3 regions of the Mesorhizobium sp. M2E.F.Ca.ET.209.01.1.1 genome follow, and region 3 is predicted to be linked to each of the others. Evidence: riboswitches for the same ligand, from Rfam matches in the RefSeq annotation. Region 3 holds a riboswitch; each other region holds the start of a gene.
What was found. A riboswitch is a leader RNA that binds a small molecule or an ion and turns the genes downstream of it on or off. The one in region 3 is predicted to bind cobalamin.
Positions count from the first base shown of each region.

Region 1 (4,705 bases), on a different contig from region 3:
CTTTGCACCAGCGCCGCCATGTTTGCCGGGCCGCCTTCGCGGAAATAGCCGAGCAGGGCGTCCAACTCCGCGCGCGGCAGGGTCGAGGCTTCGATCAGCCGCTGGTCCTCGTCATGGCTTTCGCCGGGCAGCAGCGCCAGCTTGATGCCGCGCTCGCGCGCCATCGCGGCGAGCTGGTCGCAGCCGTAGCGCCACCAGTCGTAACCGCCGAGGATGCGGACGAGGATTACCTTGGCATGGCGGGCGACGCTGTCGATCCACAGGTCGACCGACATCGGGTGGCGGAGATCGCGCAGCGCCGCCAGCCGCATCGAGGGCAGCCGCTCCGCATCGGCCTTCCAGGCGGCGGCGAGGCCGGCGAGATCGCTGTCGGTGAAGGACAGCGCCACGACATCCGCAGGCGTCTGCCTGAGGTCGACAGGCTCGGCGAGATCGTCGAGCGAAGCGGATGTGGTGGCGAGGATATGCATCGCAGCCCGGATTTCCCTCAGCCGGCGAGGATACGCTCGATTGCCGGGCGGTTCAGCCCCTTGAGGCCGATGACGACGAGCCGCGAGCGGCGGTCGTCCTCGGCGGTCCAGGCACGGTCGTAATAGTGATTGACGCGCGGGCCGACAGCCTGGAGCAGGAGCCGCATCGGCTTGCCGCCGACCTCGACGAAGCCTTTGACGCGCAGCACGTTCTCCTGCTCGGCGGCTACAGCGACGCGCTTGGCCAGTTCGTCCGGATTGGCGATCGACGGGATATCGATGACGAAGGAGTCGAAATCGTCATGCTCATGGTCGAGCTCGTCGTCGTGATGGGTCTTGCGGTTCTCGATATCGTCCTCGACGGCAAGGCCGAGGCCGAGCAGCACGGACGGATCGACCTTGCCCTGCGCGGTCGGTACGACTTTCACGGCGCGCGCGACGTGTTCGCCGATGACGGCATTCGCGCGCTCAGAGCCCGCCGCATCCATCAAATCGCTCTTCGACAGGATGATCAGGTCGGCGCAGGCGATCTGGTCCTCGAAGACCTCCTCGACCGGATCGTCATGGTCGAGCGTCACGTCCGCCGCGCGCTGCGCCTGGAGGGCATCCATGTCGGAGGCCACGCGGCCGTCGGCCAGTGCCGGGCCGTCGACCACGGCGACGACGCCGTCGACCGTGACGCGGCTCTTCACCGTGGGCCATTGGAAGGCCTGGACCAGCGGCTTCGGCAGAGCGAGGCCGGAGGTCTCGATCAGGATGTGGTCGACTTTCGGCGTGCGGGACAGGATTTGGTCGAGCGCCGGCACGAAATCGTCGGCGACGGTGCAGCAGATGCAGCCATTGGCGAGCTCGACAATGTTTTCCTCCGGGCAGGTGTCGACGCCACAGCCCTTCAGGATCTCGCCGTCGATACCGACATCGCCGAATTCGTTGACGATGATCGCCAGCCGCTTGCCCTTGGCGTTTTCCAGCAAGTTGCGGATCAGCGTCGTCTTGCCGGCGCCGAGGAAGCCGGTGACGACGGTGCAGGGCACGCGGGAAACGGAAGCGTTCATGGTTAGTCCTTCATGTCGAGGGGAGGGATGCGGGCAACCAGGCCGCGTTTGAGGGAATCGGGCCGGCCGCGCCAGGGGATGAGGCCGTCGGTCGAAGTGGCGAAGAGCTTTGCGCCGGCGACGAGGTCGGCGCCGCTGGTCGTCTCCAGATCGCCGAAGACGTAGCTCCAGCAGCCGTCGCGCAGCAGCGCCGCGCTCAGCCGGCGCTTGCAATTGCCAAGGCATTCGACGGTGCGGATGCGGATGTTTTCGCCCGATGCGGCACAGCGTGTGTCTTCGGCCAGCAGCGCGCCGGCGCGCGGATGGGCGTCCGAGCCGGTCTCGTCGCGGCAGGACGAGCAGACGATGACGGTCACGCCAGCCAAAGCGTCGGGCTCGGACGAAATGTCCGCGATATTTGCCGAGAAGCTGCCGTTGCGATCCAAAACCAGGCTCCTTGCCCGGAAAACCCGCCGGGCATTCGGATACTTAAAGTCTCAGACGGCAGGTCTCCTGGCTCGCGGGTCGTCGCCTTGAATGCCGCCTTCCCGGGAACATCCCAGTGGTTTTCGGCCGGGGCTCGTCGCTTACAGTTGCGGGGACAGCCGCGGATTTGGAATTTTTCAACTCCGCACCGCATTCCCTCTTGGCTCCTCCCTTTGCCGGGAGAAGACCGTCTGGGTCAGGATTTAGGCTTACGGCTAGGCGCCTGTCAACGCGTGGCTACGACACCGCGATGTCGGCCAGCGCCGGTCCGAGGTCGCCGGCCGGCGTCACTTCGATCGCCTCCAGGCCAAGCCAGCCCTGCATCTGCTTCAACTCTTCGTAGAGCTGGGCTGCCGTCTCCGGTGGCGCGTCAGCCTCGGCATAGGCTGCATGGACGCGTAGCACGCTGGCCGGGCGGTCGGCGCGGAGGTCGACGCGGGCGACGATGCGGTCGCCGAGCAGAAAGGGCAACACGTAGTAGCCGTATTGGCGCTTTTCGGCCGGCGTGTAGATCTCGATTCGGTAACGGAAATTGAAGAGCTTTTCGGTGCGCGTGCGTTCGAAAACCACGGGATCGAAGGGGGCGAGCAGGGCGCGCGCGTCGATCCGGCGCGGGATGCGCGCGTCCTTATGAAGATAGGCTGTCTTGTCCCAGCCTTCGACCTTGACCGGCAGCAATTCGCCGGCTTCGACCAGTTCCTCGATGCGGTCCTTGGTGTCGCCCGGCGCCAGGCGAAAATAGTCGCGAAGGTCGCCATAGGTGGCGATGCCGTGGGCACGGGCGGAAATGCGCAGCAATTCGCGATGCGCGTCCTCGACCGAGGGCACCGGCAGGTCGAGCACCGCCTGCGGCAAAACGCGCTCGGGCAGATCGTAATAGCGTTCGAAGCCGCGCCGGTAGGCGGTGGTGATGCGTCCGGCCCAGAACAGCCATTCGAAAGCATGCTTGGCCTCGCTCCAGCCCCACCAGCCGCCATTGCCCTTGTGGCCTTCGATATCGGAGGCGGCGATCGGCCCGCGATCGGCCACCTCCTTATAGATCTCGTCGATCATCGCCTTGCGTTCGCGGCCCCATTTGGCGAGGCCGAGATACATCTCGTCGCCCTGCTCGGCGCGCTGCATGCGCCAGCGCATCAAGGGATAGGTCTCGACGGGTAGGAACGAGGCCTCATGCGCCCAATATTCAAAGACCGCGCGCTTGCGGCCCACCGCGGCATTGTCGAGCAGCGCAAGCGGGTAGGGGCCGAGACGCGAATAGAGCGGCATATAATGAGCGCGCACCACCGCACTGACGGAATCGATCTGCAACAGGCCGGTTCGCGAAAGCACACGCGCAAGATGCCGGCGATCCGGAACCCCTCCGGGACGAGGGTCGTTGAACCCCTGTGATCCAAGCGCGATGCGCCTCGCCATGGCGAGCGAGATTTTCTCCTTCATCAAGCTGTCCTTGCCCCGATCGTCCGTTGGATTCTTAGCCGGTGATTCCGGCCATGCTAGCAGGCAAATGGCGGGAGATATGTCAGGAGAGAAAAGTGGAGTAAAAAGTGAAGGAAATCAAACAGGAGCGGATCGGACCAGTTTCTTCCGATAAGGCGTCCAGGGTCGCGATTTGAACAAGGTTTGACTTGCGTCACCGAAACCGCTGCGCTAACCCTCGCCGCGTTGCAGCATGGGCCTCTTAAAACGGTTCAGCGGTTAAACTGTCACGCTTCCGCATCAGAGTTCGTTGCTGTAATCAAAGTGAACTGCCCCGCCGAAGGAAAGCCGCCGCATGAGCGCACTCCTGAGTTCATATCTGCCCATCGTCCTGTTCATCGCCGTGGCGATGGTCGTGGGTTTGGCGCTCATCATAGCCCCCTTCCTGGTGGCGTATCGCAATCCCGATCCGGAAAAGCTTTCCGCCTATGAATGCGGGTTCAACTCGTTCGATGACGCCCGCATGAAGTTCGACATCCGCTTCTATTTGGTGTCGATCCTGTTCATCATCTTCGATCTCGAGGTCGCCTTCCTGTTCCCGTGGGCGGTGTCCTTCTCCAAGCTCGGCATGCTCGGCTTCTGGTCGATGATGGTGTTTTTGGCGGTGCTGACCATCGGCTTTGCCTATGAATGGAAAAAAGGAGCGCTGGAATGGGATTGAACGACAGTTCAGGCACCCTCGTCGCGCCGAAGCCCAAGGGCATTATCGACCCCAACACCGGCAGGCCGGTGGGGGAGGACGATCCCTTCTTCCTCGAAATCAACAATGAACTGGCCGACAAGGGCTTCCTTGTCACCTCGACCGAAGCGCTGATCACCTGGGCGCGCAGCGGCTCGCTGATGTTCATGACCTTCGGCCTTGCCTGCTGCGCGGTCGAGATGATCCACACCTCGATGCCGCGTTATGACTCCGAGCGTTTCGGCGTCGCGCCGCGCGCGTCGCCGCGCCAGTCCGACATCATGATCGTCGCCGGCACGCTGACCAACAAGATGGCGCCGGCGCTGCGCAAGGTCTACGACCAGATGCCGGAGCCGCGCTACGTCATCTCGATGGGCTCCTGCGCCAATGGCGGCGGCTACTACCACTATTCCTACTCGGTGGTGCGCGGCTGCGACCGCGTCGTGCCGGTCGACATCTATGTGCCCGGCTGCCCGCCGAGCGCCGAAGCGCTGCTCTACGGCATTCTCCTTCTGCAGAAGAAGATCCGCCGCACCGGCACGATCGAACGGTGAGCCGAT
Region 1 is NZ_SADP02000003.1:102,579-107,283, forward strand. It holds gene cobN (cobaltochelatase subunit CobN) at 1-470, opposite strand, end outside; gene cobW (cobalamin biosynthesis protein CobW) at 488-1,525, opposite strand; gene EN852_RS06700 (DUF1636 family protein) at 1,528-1,950, opposite strand; cobalamin riboswitch at 1,990-2,197, opposite strand; gene EN852_RS06705 (winged helix-turn-helix domain-containing protein) at 2,228-3,427, opposite strand; gene EN852_RS06710 (NADH-quinone oxidoreductase subunit A) at 3,762-4,127, shown strand; gene EN852_RS06715 (NADH-quinone oxidoreductase subunit B) at 4,118-4,699, shown strand; gene EN852_RS06720 (NADH-quinone oxidoreductase subunit C) at 4,704-4,705, shown strand, end outside.
Region 1: it holds a riboswitch for cobalamin, as region 3 does, so the genes downstream of both, EN852_RS06700 (DUF1636 family protein) here and EN852_RS11430 (CbtB domain-containing protein) in region 3, are expected to answer to the same signal.

Region 2 (4,705 bases), on a different contig from region 3:
CGACGATACCGATCGGCGCCATGGCGATCGGCAGGCGCGCGATGAAGGCGGCGGCGGCGAAGCCTTTCGTGCCGGGAGCCCGAAAGATGTCCGCATAGGGGTTTCGCATGATCCTGCTCCTCGACAAGAGTACATAACATAATTACATACGCTGCGTATAAATGTGAGATAGTTCATACGTCGCGTATGTCAATTGGCATACGACGCGTATGTGAATAGGGCCAGGGCATGCACAGACCGCGCAGGGAGATGATCGCCGAGACGCGCGCCAAGCTGATCGCGGCCGCCCGCCATGCCTTCGGCACGATCGGCTATGCCGAGGCCTCGATGGACGATTTCACTGCCTCGGCCGGCCTGACGCGCGGCGCGCTCTACCATCATTTCGGCGACAAGAAGGGGCTGCTGCAGGCGGTGATCGCCGAGATCGACGGCGAGATGGCCTTGCGGGTGAACGAGGTGGCGTCGAAGGCGCCGACCCGCTGGCAGCATTTCGTCGACGAATGCACCACCTATATCGAGATGGCGCTGGAGCCGGAAATCCAGCGTATCATGTTCCGCGACGGCCCGGCTGTGCTCGGCGATCCGGCACAGTGGCCGAACGCCAACGCCTGCATCGCCTCGATGACCGGGCATCTGACCGCGTTGCAGGGGGAAGGGGTTGTCGTCGCCGATGTCGATCCCGAGACAGTTGCGCGGCTAATCAACGGCGCCAGCAGCCAGGCAGCGCAGCGCATCGCCAATTCCAAGGATCCCGAAGCCACCTCGAAGAAGGTGATTGCGGCCTTCAAGCAACTGCTCGAAGGCCTGCGCAAGAAGCCTTGAGGGCACGCTTGGGTAACCAAGCCACCACGTTGTGCACCGGTTTCGGGCCGGTGCAACCCTGCCGCGGTTGACAATAGCCGGGGCGAGCGCATCCTCCTGCGCCAACTCTTAGGGCGTGGAGAGTCGGGGCATGTGGGACTTCAGCATCGCCAGGTCGGTGTCCATCATGATGCGGACATGGCCGTTTATCGTCTTTCGCATGATCGTCTATTTCGGCATCACGGTCGCCTACATCATGGCGACCGGCACGGGTGCCAGTGTCGGCTACGGCGTCGGCCATATCTCGACCGATCCGGACGGCCCGATGTCCTTCGCGCTGTGGGGCGGCGTGGTCGGCTTCGGCGTCGTGTCGATCGCCGTCTACTGGATCCGCGAATACATCCTTTATGTGTTGAAAGCGGGTCATATCGCCGTCATGGTGCATCTGATCGACGGCCATGACGTTCCTGACGGCCAGGGCCAGATCGCCTATGCCAAGGAAGTGGTCACCCAGCGCTTTGCCGAGGCCAACGTCCTTTTCGTCGTCGACCAGCTGGTCAAGGGCGCCATCCGCGCCATCACAGGCCTGATCGGCGGCATCGCCGCCTTCCTGCCCATTCCCGGCCTGAGCGGTATCGTCAGCTTCATCAACACGGTGATCCGCCTGTCTCTGACCTATGTCGACGAGATCATCCTCGGCTACAACATCCGCATCAATTCGAACTCGCCCTTCGAGACGGCGCGGCAAGGCGTCGTGCTCTACGCGCAGAATGGCAAGCACATGGTCAAGAACGCCATCTGGCTGGCGGTGATCATGTGGGGCGTATCCTTCGTTATCTTCCTGTTGATGCTGGCGCCCGCGGCCGCGATCCTGTGGGTCATGCCGGGACAGCTTGCCGGCTGGGCCTTCGTGCTCGCCATCGTCTTTGCCTGGGCCTTCAAGGCCGCCTTCATCGAGCCTTTCGCCATCGCATCGCTGATGCAGGTCTATTTCGAAACCATTGAAGGCCAGACGCCCAATCCCGAATGGGATCGCCGGCTGGCTGAGGCCTCGTCCAAATTCAGGGAACTGCGCGACAAGGCGCTGGGCTCCTTCGGCGGCGGCTCGCGCTGGGATACGCCCCGGGCGGCTTGATCACGGCCTTGGCTGGCGACCTAGCCTTTCAATCGCCGATTTGAGCGGCGCCTCGCCGGCGCCGCGGAACGTCTCGCTCATCACCAGTTCCGGCAGCGGCAGGCGCTTGCCCCAGCCATGCGCTTCGAGGTCCGGCTTCGGCGCGAATTCCGAGACGCGGCCGACGCACAGATAGGCGATCGGCGTGACATGTTCGGGGATCGCGAGAAGCCGCTTCAATGCCTCGGTCTCGATGATACTCACCCAACCGACGCCGACGCCCTCGGCTCGCGCCGCCAGCCAGAAATTCTGCACCGCGCAGACTGTGCTGTAGAGATCCATCTCCGGATTGTGCCAGCGCCCGAGCGGCGAGTGCTTCGAGCGCTGCCGGTCGCAGGTGATGCAGAGGTTGAGCGCGCTTTCGCAAATCCCTTCGAGCTTCAGCTTGCGGTAGAGCGCCTGCCGCTCCGCCTCGATCGCCGGCAACTCCTGCTCGCGCGCGGCGAGGAACAGGTCGCGCACTTGTCTGCGCCGCTCGGCATCGCGGATGACGATGAAGTTCCACGGCTGCATATAGCCGACCGACGGCGCATGATGCGCGGCGGTGAGAAGCCGCGCCAGCACACAGTCATCGAGATCGTCGGCCGTGAAATGGCTGCGCACGTCACGCCTGGTGAACATTGCCCGATAGACCGCGTCGCGCGCCAATTGGTCGAAGTCGTCGCCGCTCGCGGCGATCGCTGCTGCCGTCATCGCTTTTCCCCTTGCGACAAGCAGTCCCCCGCCTGACCAAGCGGAAGACCATGTCTGCCGGGCCGGTCTTCTGGCTCGGGATCGTCCCGCTCCGGCGCCTTCCCGTCATGGACAGTGGCGTTTGCCGGCGCGGTCCCCCTCACAGCGTTGGGCACGCCACGGAGTTCAACCGTGTTCCCGATTCTCCCGCGTCGCGGGCACCAGGCAGCGGAATGACCTTATCGCGAAGTTCGGCACCCGCCAATGGCGCGCACGACATGGGCTGGCGCAATTTCCCCAGCCATTCGGCTTTTCAAACATGGTCATTACGGCCGCAGGTGCCTAGATTAGGCGCCATGGCCACCCGTCTCTACACGCACCCGATCTTCCTCGAACACCTCACGCCGCCCGGCCACCCCGAGCGGCCCGACCGCCTGCGCGCCATCGAACGCGTGCTGGACGACGAGGCGTTCTCGGCGCTCGACCGCGTCAAGGCGCCAGAAGGCGATGAGAAAACCATCCTCTATGCGCATCCCGAGAACTTCGTCGAGCGCGTGCGCGCGGTGATCCCTCAGAGGGGCATCGTCTCGATCGATGCCGACACCAGCGCCAGCCCGAAAAGCTGGCAGGCGGCGGTGACAGCGATCGGCGCGGCCAATGCCGCCGTCGACGACGTCTTCGAGGGCCGCGCCTCTAATGTCTTCGTCGCCGCGCGTCCGCCGGGACATCACGCCGAAAAGACCACCGCGATGGGGTTCTGCCTGTTCAATACGGCAGCCATCGCCGCCCGCCACGCGCAGAAGAAGCACCAGGCCGAGCGCGTCGCCATCGTCGATTGGGACGTCCATCACGGCAACGGGACGCAGGACATCTTTTGGGACGACCCGTCGGTGCTCTATTGCTCGACGCATCAGATGCCGCTCTACCCAGGCACCGGGGCGAAGAGCGAGACCGGCGCCGGCAACATCGTCAACGCGCCGCTCGCGCCTCGGACCGGCAGCGACCTGTTCCGTGACGCTTTCCTGTCGCGCGTGCTGCCGTCCATTGATGCCTTCGCGCCGGATTTGATCATCATTTCCGCCGGCTTCGATGCGCACCACCGCGATCCGCTGGCCGAGATCAACCTGACCGAGGATGATTTCGACTGGGCGACCGGCCAATTGATGGAGCGCGCCGGCCGCCACAGCGGCAACAGGCTCGTCAGCCTGCTGGAAGGCGGCTACGATCTGCAGGGACTGGCATTTTCAGTCGCCGCCCATGTCGGGCGGCTGATGAAGGGATAGGGTATGGCAGTGGAAGGCAATGAGGACGTCAAGGCGATGAGCTTCGAGCAGGCGCTCGACGCGCTGGAGAAGATCGTCGACGATCTGGAGCGCGGCGACGTCCCGCTCGACCAGTCGATCAAGATCTATGAGCGCGGCGAGGCGCTGAAGGCACATTGCGACCGGCTCTTGAAGGCGGCCGAGGACAAGGTCGAGAAGATCAGGCTGTCGCGCGACGGCAAGCCGGTCGGAACGGAGCCGCTCGACGCGGAATAGTTTGGGCGGGCAGAGCAAGCAAGGTAAGGAGTTCAAGCCATGTGCCGCAACATCAAGACCCTGGCCAATTTCGAGCCGCCGGCGACCAATGACGAGGTGCATGACGCGGCGCTGCAATTCGTGCGCAAGCTGAGCGGCTCGACCAAGCCGTCGAAGCGCAACGAGCATGCTTTCTATCACGCCGTGGAGGCGATCGCGGCCGCCGCGCGCGAATTGATCGATTCGCTCGAAACCAACCAGGAACCGCGCAACCGCGAGGAAGAGGCGGCCAAGGCGAAGGCCAGGTCGGCGCTGCGTTTCGCCTGAGGAACCGACATGAGCTTCTTTCCGGGAAATGATCCTGAACCGGGCGATGCCTTCGCCTGCGACCAGATCGAGCTGATGGTCATCCCCAACGCCAAGGACATCGGCGGCTTCGAGGTGCGCCGCGCCTTGCCGACGGCGAAACGCCGTCTGGTCGGGCCGTTCATCTTCTTCGACCGCATGGGCCCGGCGATCCTGCGCGCCGGCCATGCGCTCG
Region 2 is NZ_SADP02000002.1:432,288-436,992, forward strand. It holds gene EN852_RS05505 (MFS transporter) at 1-109, opposite strand, end outside; gene EN852_RS05510 (TetR/AcrR family transcriptional regulator) at 229-822, shown strand; gene EN852_RS05515 (hypothetical protein) at 953-1,936, shown strand; gene bluB (5,6-dimethylbenzimidazole synthase) at 1,937-2,668, opposite strand; cobalamin riboswitch at 2,711-2,888, opposite strand; gene EN852_RS05525 (histone deacetylase family protein) at 3,004-3,930, shown strand; gene EN852_RS05530 (exodeoxyribonuclease VII small subunit) at 3,934-4,185, shown strand; gene EN852_RS05535 (DUF2277 domain-containing protein) at 4,225-4,491, shown strand; gene EN852_RS05540 (pirin family protein) at 4,501-4,705, shown strand, end outside.
Region 2: it holds a riboswitch for cobalamin, as region 3 does, so the genes downstream of both, bluB (5,6-dimethylbenzimidazole synthase) here and EN852_RS11430 (CbtB domain-containing protein) in region 3, are expected to answer to the same signal.

Region 3 (4,705 bases):
CTTCAGGCCGTGCGGCTGCGCGGCGCGCCGAAGATTGCCCAACTTGCGGCGGCGAGCGCCGCCACCGTGACCAGCAGCACCGCCAGGCTGGGCAGGTGGAAGACAATGTCTTGCCATCTGGGCTCGATAACCGCGCCGGTGCTGAAGGCCTCGCCGCTGTATTGGCACAGGATCCAGGACGCGCCGCTGCGCACCATGTCGGCGTCGATGTCGGAGATCAGCGCCTTCGCCTCGCGTTCGGCCGCTGGCATCGTCGCCATATAGGCGAGCAGCGCCTTGGCGGTGGCGAGATAGGCGTGGCTGCATTCGTTGAGGGGGCTTTCCTCGTCGCCGAGGCTTCCCGGCATCAGGCCCCACAGACAATAGGTGAATTGCAGATTGCCGTGATTGTAGAGCCGCCGGAAGGCCGGGTCGGTCACGGTCTGGCGCTGGGCGAGGTCGATGATCTGACCACGGTAATGCGCGATCACCGCCATCTGGCCATGCGTGAGGCTGGGGATCTGGATGCCGGGGGGAGGCGGGGCGGATGAGCCGCTATGCGCCTGCGCCGATGCCGCCAGTGAGACCAGCAGGGCTGTCGCCACGAAAAAATTGGCCGCCAGGGCGAGAAACCGTGGCGGCCAACGCATGGGAGTTCAAGCGTAGCGGCGGGCAGGGCCGCGCTGGTCGCGCACCGCGACCACGCGCTCGGCAACCGCGCCGAAGCCGAGCCCGACGACGGTCCATAGCACCAGCTGGATGCCGAGCGAGGCGACGCGGAACTGCCACAGCACCGTCGCCGAGAAGTTTTCCGGCACTTCGTTGATGTCGGGCAGGGCCGCCTTCACCAGCGCGAAGACGACGAGGAAGGCGAGCCCAGCCACGATCGAGGCGTTCCAGGCGCCAAGCCGGGTCCACAGCCGTTGCGCCAGGCCGACCGCCGCCACCATCGCCGCGATCGAGATGACGATCATGATGAAGAACAATTCGGTGCGGTAGGCGATGGTTTCGGGATTGCCGACCGCGGGCGGGTTCGCCGGATATTTGAGGCTCGGCACCACGATAACGGCGAGGAAGCCGAGCAGCGCCAGCAGCGCCGAGGTGCCGCGCGGACCGAGCGAGCCCAACCGGCCATAGGCATAGGCAAAGACCAGCGAGAACAACCCGCCAAGGGCCGCGCCATAGACCAGCACGCCGGTTGCGAGACCGATGCCGGCTTGAACGGCGCGGCTGACCATCTCGGGTTCCGGCGCCTCGCCGGCCGCCTGGGCCTGCTGTTCCTCAAAGGCGATCGCCTTGTCGACCGGCGGCTCGCCATAGACGCGGGCGAAGGCAAACGCCAGAATCCCCGCCACCAGCCCGACAAGCATGCCGCGCAGCAAGAGTTTTCCGACCATGTCAGAGTCCCTTCAAGCAATTCCCGGAAAAATTCGAAGCGTTTTTCCGTTCGGAATTGCGTTAGACCAAAACTCAGAACGGCTCAGCGATGCCGAACCGCTCCAGAGCAATTCCAGGAAAAGTGTGCAACGGTTTTCCGTCCGGAATTGCGTCAGACCAAAACCTGGGACGGTTCAGCCTTCCCCGAACCGCTCCTAGTGGCAGGGGAAGCCGAGCAGGTGGCGGCCGTCATGCACGAATTCGTGCACCGCCGTGCCACGGATCAGCGACGTCGCGCCTTCTTCCGCGCCAACGAAATAGATCATCAGCATCAGCATCAGGCCGGCGAAGATCGCCCAAGGCAGAAGCTCGCGAACCGGAATCGCAACCGGACCGTAGCTGGGGGCGAAGGTGGTGTCGGACATATTGAGCTCCCTTGGGATACTGCGTCCCGTTGATCCAACTATGCTGCGGAATAAGGCCTGACTCTCGGCTGGTGCCGATCACAGTGGCGCGACCGTGCCGGACTCGCACCGGCTTCCAATCCCGTATAGCGCTAAAACACTTGTCAGCACTTCGTTCGCCTGTCAACGACATGTAATGGCCAACGCGGCTTCGCGCGGCCGAAATTCACTGGACCACGGAGTTTTGGGATGTTCGCCCGCCTGACGATGATCGCAAGCGGCGCGACGCAAGCCACGCGCAAGGGCCGCTTCCCGAAGGACGAGGCGCCGGAGCCCAGCGCCTTCGACCGCGCCGGCGCGGTCGCGTCGTCGCTGCGCCGGGCCGACCGCGTCTGGACAAGTCCGGCGCTTGCCGCGCGCAGGACGGCCGAGGCGCTCGGCCTTGACGCGGCGGTCGAGCCGCTGCTTGCCGAGCAGGATTTTGGCCGCTGGGCCGGCAAAAGCTTCGAGGCGATGCAGGCTGAGGACCCGGAAGGCATGGCGGCTTGGTTCTCCGATCCCGACGCAGCACCCCATGGCGGCGAATCGCTTGCCGCGGTGGCCCGGCGGGGTGCTGCGCTGATGGAGCGGCTGGCCGGCGAGAGCGGCCACACCATCGCGCTCACCCATGCCGTGCCGATCCGCGCCGCGATCTTGCATGTGCTGGGCGCGCCGCTCTCCTCGGTCTGGAAGATCGACATCGAGCCGCTGTCGCTCACCGAGTTCCGCAGCGACGGCCGCCGGTGGGTGCTGCATGCGAGCGGGGTTGCCGTCGGCTGAACTGTCGGTTCTTCACATACGCGGATTCTGTCAAGCTTCGACAACCGTGCGGAGGCATATCAAGGCTCGTCGTTTCAGCGATCGCTAACGGAACGGAAACACCTCGCTGTTATGGTGCCGCCCGTGGCGAGGAGAGCCTTGCCTTAGGAGCCGTCGGAAATGGCCAATTATCCCGAGACCGAGCGCCGTCTTCATGCGCGCGAATTCGTGCTCAAGGAAGCCACGATCATTGCCGGGGCCGTCAGGATCGGCTGCTCGGTCAGGAACCAGCACGAGCAGGGCGCGGAATTGCGCGTCGCCGCCGATACGCAGATCCCGGAGCGCTTCCTGCTCGAGGTCCCAGCCGACGATACGACCTATCGCGCCTTGGTGCGGTGGCGGCGCAACGACCGCATCGGCGTGGCGCTCTACAGCAACGCGCCGAAGGACTGACGCGCGGCCCGCCGCTCAGCAATTCGTGACTTGATCCTGCCCGCGCGGCGTGCAACCCGGCACATGGGGAACGCAACCGTGGCGCGTGCGTTCATGAGGGCCGATCAACTGGGACTTCACGCATGAGCAGGACAGCCGTTTGGGTGGCGCTGATCGCTATCGTTCTCGTGGGCCTCTATTTGTTGCAGGCCAATGGCCTGATCAAATTCTGATGCGGCGGGGCGCGGCGCCCTTCGCCGGGTCAGCAGCAGCGGCTTTCTCCGCAGCACGGCTTGCCCGCAACCGCCTGTTCCTTCAGCCAGCGGTCACGCGGCTTGCAGCTCGCCGGCCGCGGCGAAAGCTCGACCTCGATGGCGCCGCCAACGACGCTTGGCTGGGCCGCCCGGTGCAGTTCCATCGGGCGGACGCCGTCGCTGACCTCGAAGGTCAGTTTCGCCGATTGGTCGAGGGCCACGTGATCCGAGACCTTGCGGATGATCGCCGCGAATTTGCCGGCCGGCATATGGACCGGCCCGCCTTCGTCCACGTCCCATAGCTGAACGAAGATCTCCGACCAGGATTCGGGATTCGCCTCGCAATCCAGCGCCGAGAACTGCCCGGCCTTCACCTCGGTGACATGATAGCCTGCTTTAACCGGCCGCCCGTCATAGCGGAAAACAAGCGGCCTGTCCTTGTAATCGGCCAGCGCGCTCAGCAGGTCGCCGATGGTCAGGTCGGAGGGATCGATCGGGTTGGCGTTTTTATGATTGTCAGAAGACAGCATGTCGGCTATTCCTCATTTCAACATTTCAAGGATTATTGAAATATGGATGAACGTCAAGCCCTGATCGCCTTTGGCGCGCTGTCGCAGGAGACGCGCCTGCGCCTGCTGCGCCTGTTGGTCGTCGCCGGGCCGGATGGAATCGCCGCCGGTTCGCTCGCCGAACAGGTCGAGGTCTCGCCCTCCAATGTCAGCTTCCACCTCAAGGAACTGGAACGGTCCGGCCTCGTCACCGCACGGCGCGATGCCCGCTCGATCGTCTACAGCGCCGAATACGACGCGCTGTCCGGGCTGATCCGGTTCCTGATGGAGGATTGCTGCTCGGGCCGCCCGGAAATCTGCGCGCCGGCGCTTGCCGCATCTTGCTGCGCGCCGGGCGAGGGGACCCGGCAATGACCGTCACGCTCCTTGCCCGACCCAGGGTCAACCGATGAACGCTTTCGATCTCTCGCGCCGGTTCGTCGCCGAAGCCCTGGGCACTGGTCTGCTGGTGGCGACGGTTGTCGGTTCCGGCATCATGGCCGAGACGCTGACGCATGACACCGCGCTGGCGCTGCTCGGCAACACGCTCGCGACCGGCGCCATGCTGGTGGTGTTGATCACCATCCTCGGGCCGATCTCCGGCGCGCATTTCAATCCCGCCGTGTCGCTGGTGTTCTGTCTCAACCGGTCGCTGCCCGCCCGCGATCTCCTTGCCTATGTCGCCGCGCAGTTTATCGGCGGCATCGCCGGCACGGTCGCGGCGCATCTCATGTTCGCCCTGCCGGTTCTGGAGATCGCGACGAAGCCGCGGACCGGCCCGGCGCAATGGTTCTCCGAATGCGTCGCGGCATTCGGCCTTGTCGCCGTGATTCTCGCCGGCATGCGCTTCGAGCGGCGGGCCGTGCCGTGGCTGGTCGGGCTCTACATCACGGCGGCCTATTGGTTCACGGCA
Region 3 is NZ_SADP02000004.1:452,366-457,070, reverse strand. It holds gene EN852_RS11440 (hypothetical protein) at 3-629, opposite strand; gene EN852_RS11435 (CbtA family protein) at 636-1,376, opposite strand; gene EN852_RS11430 (CbtB domain-containing protein) at 1,572-1,781, opposite strand; adenosylcobalamin (AdoCbl) riboswitch at 1,783-1,925, opposite strand; gene EN852_RS11425 (histidine phosphatase family protein) at 2,010-2,579, shown strand; gene EN852_RS11420 (PilZ domain-containing protein) at 2,739-3,011, shown strand; gene EN852_RS11415 (DUF6428 family protein) at 3,253-3,774, opposite strand; gene EN852_RS11410 (metalloregulator ArsR/SmtB family transcription factor) at 3,817-4,167, shown strand; gene EN852_RS11405 (MIP/aquaporin family protein) at 4,202-4,705, shown strand, end outside.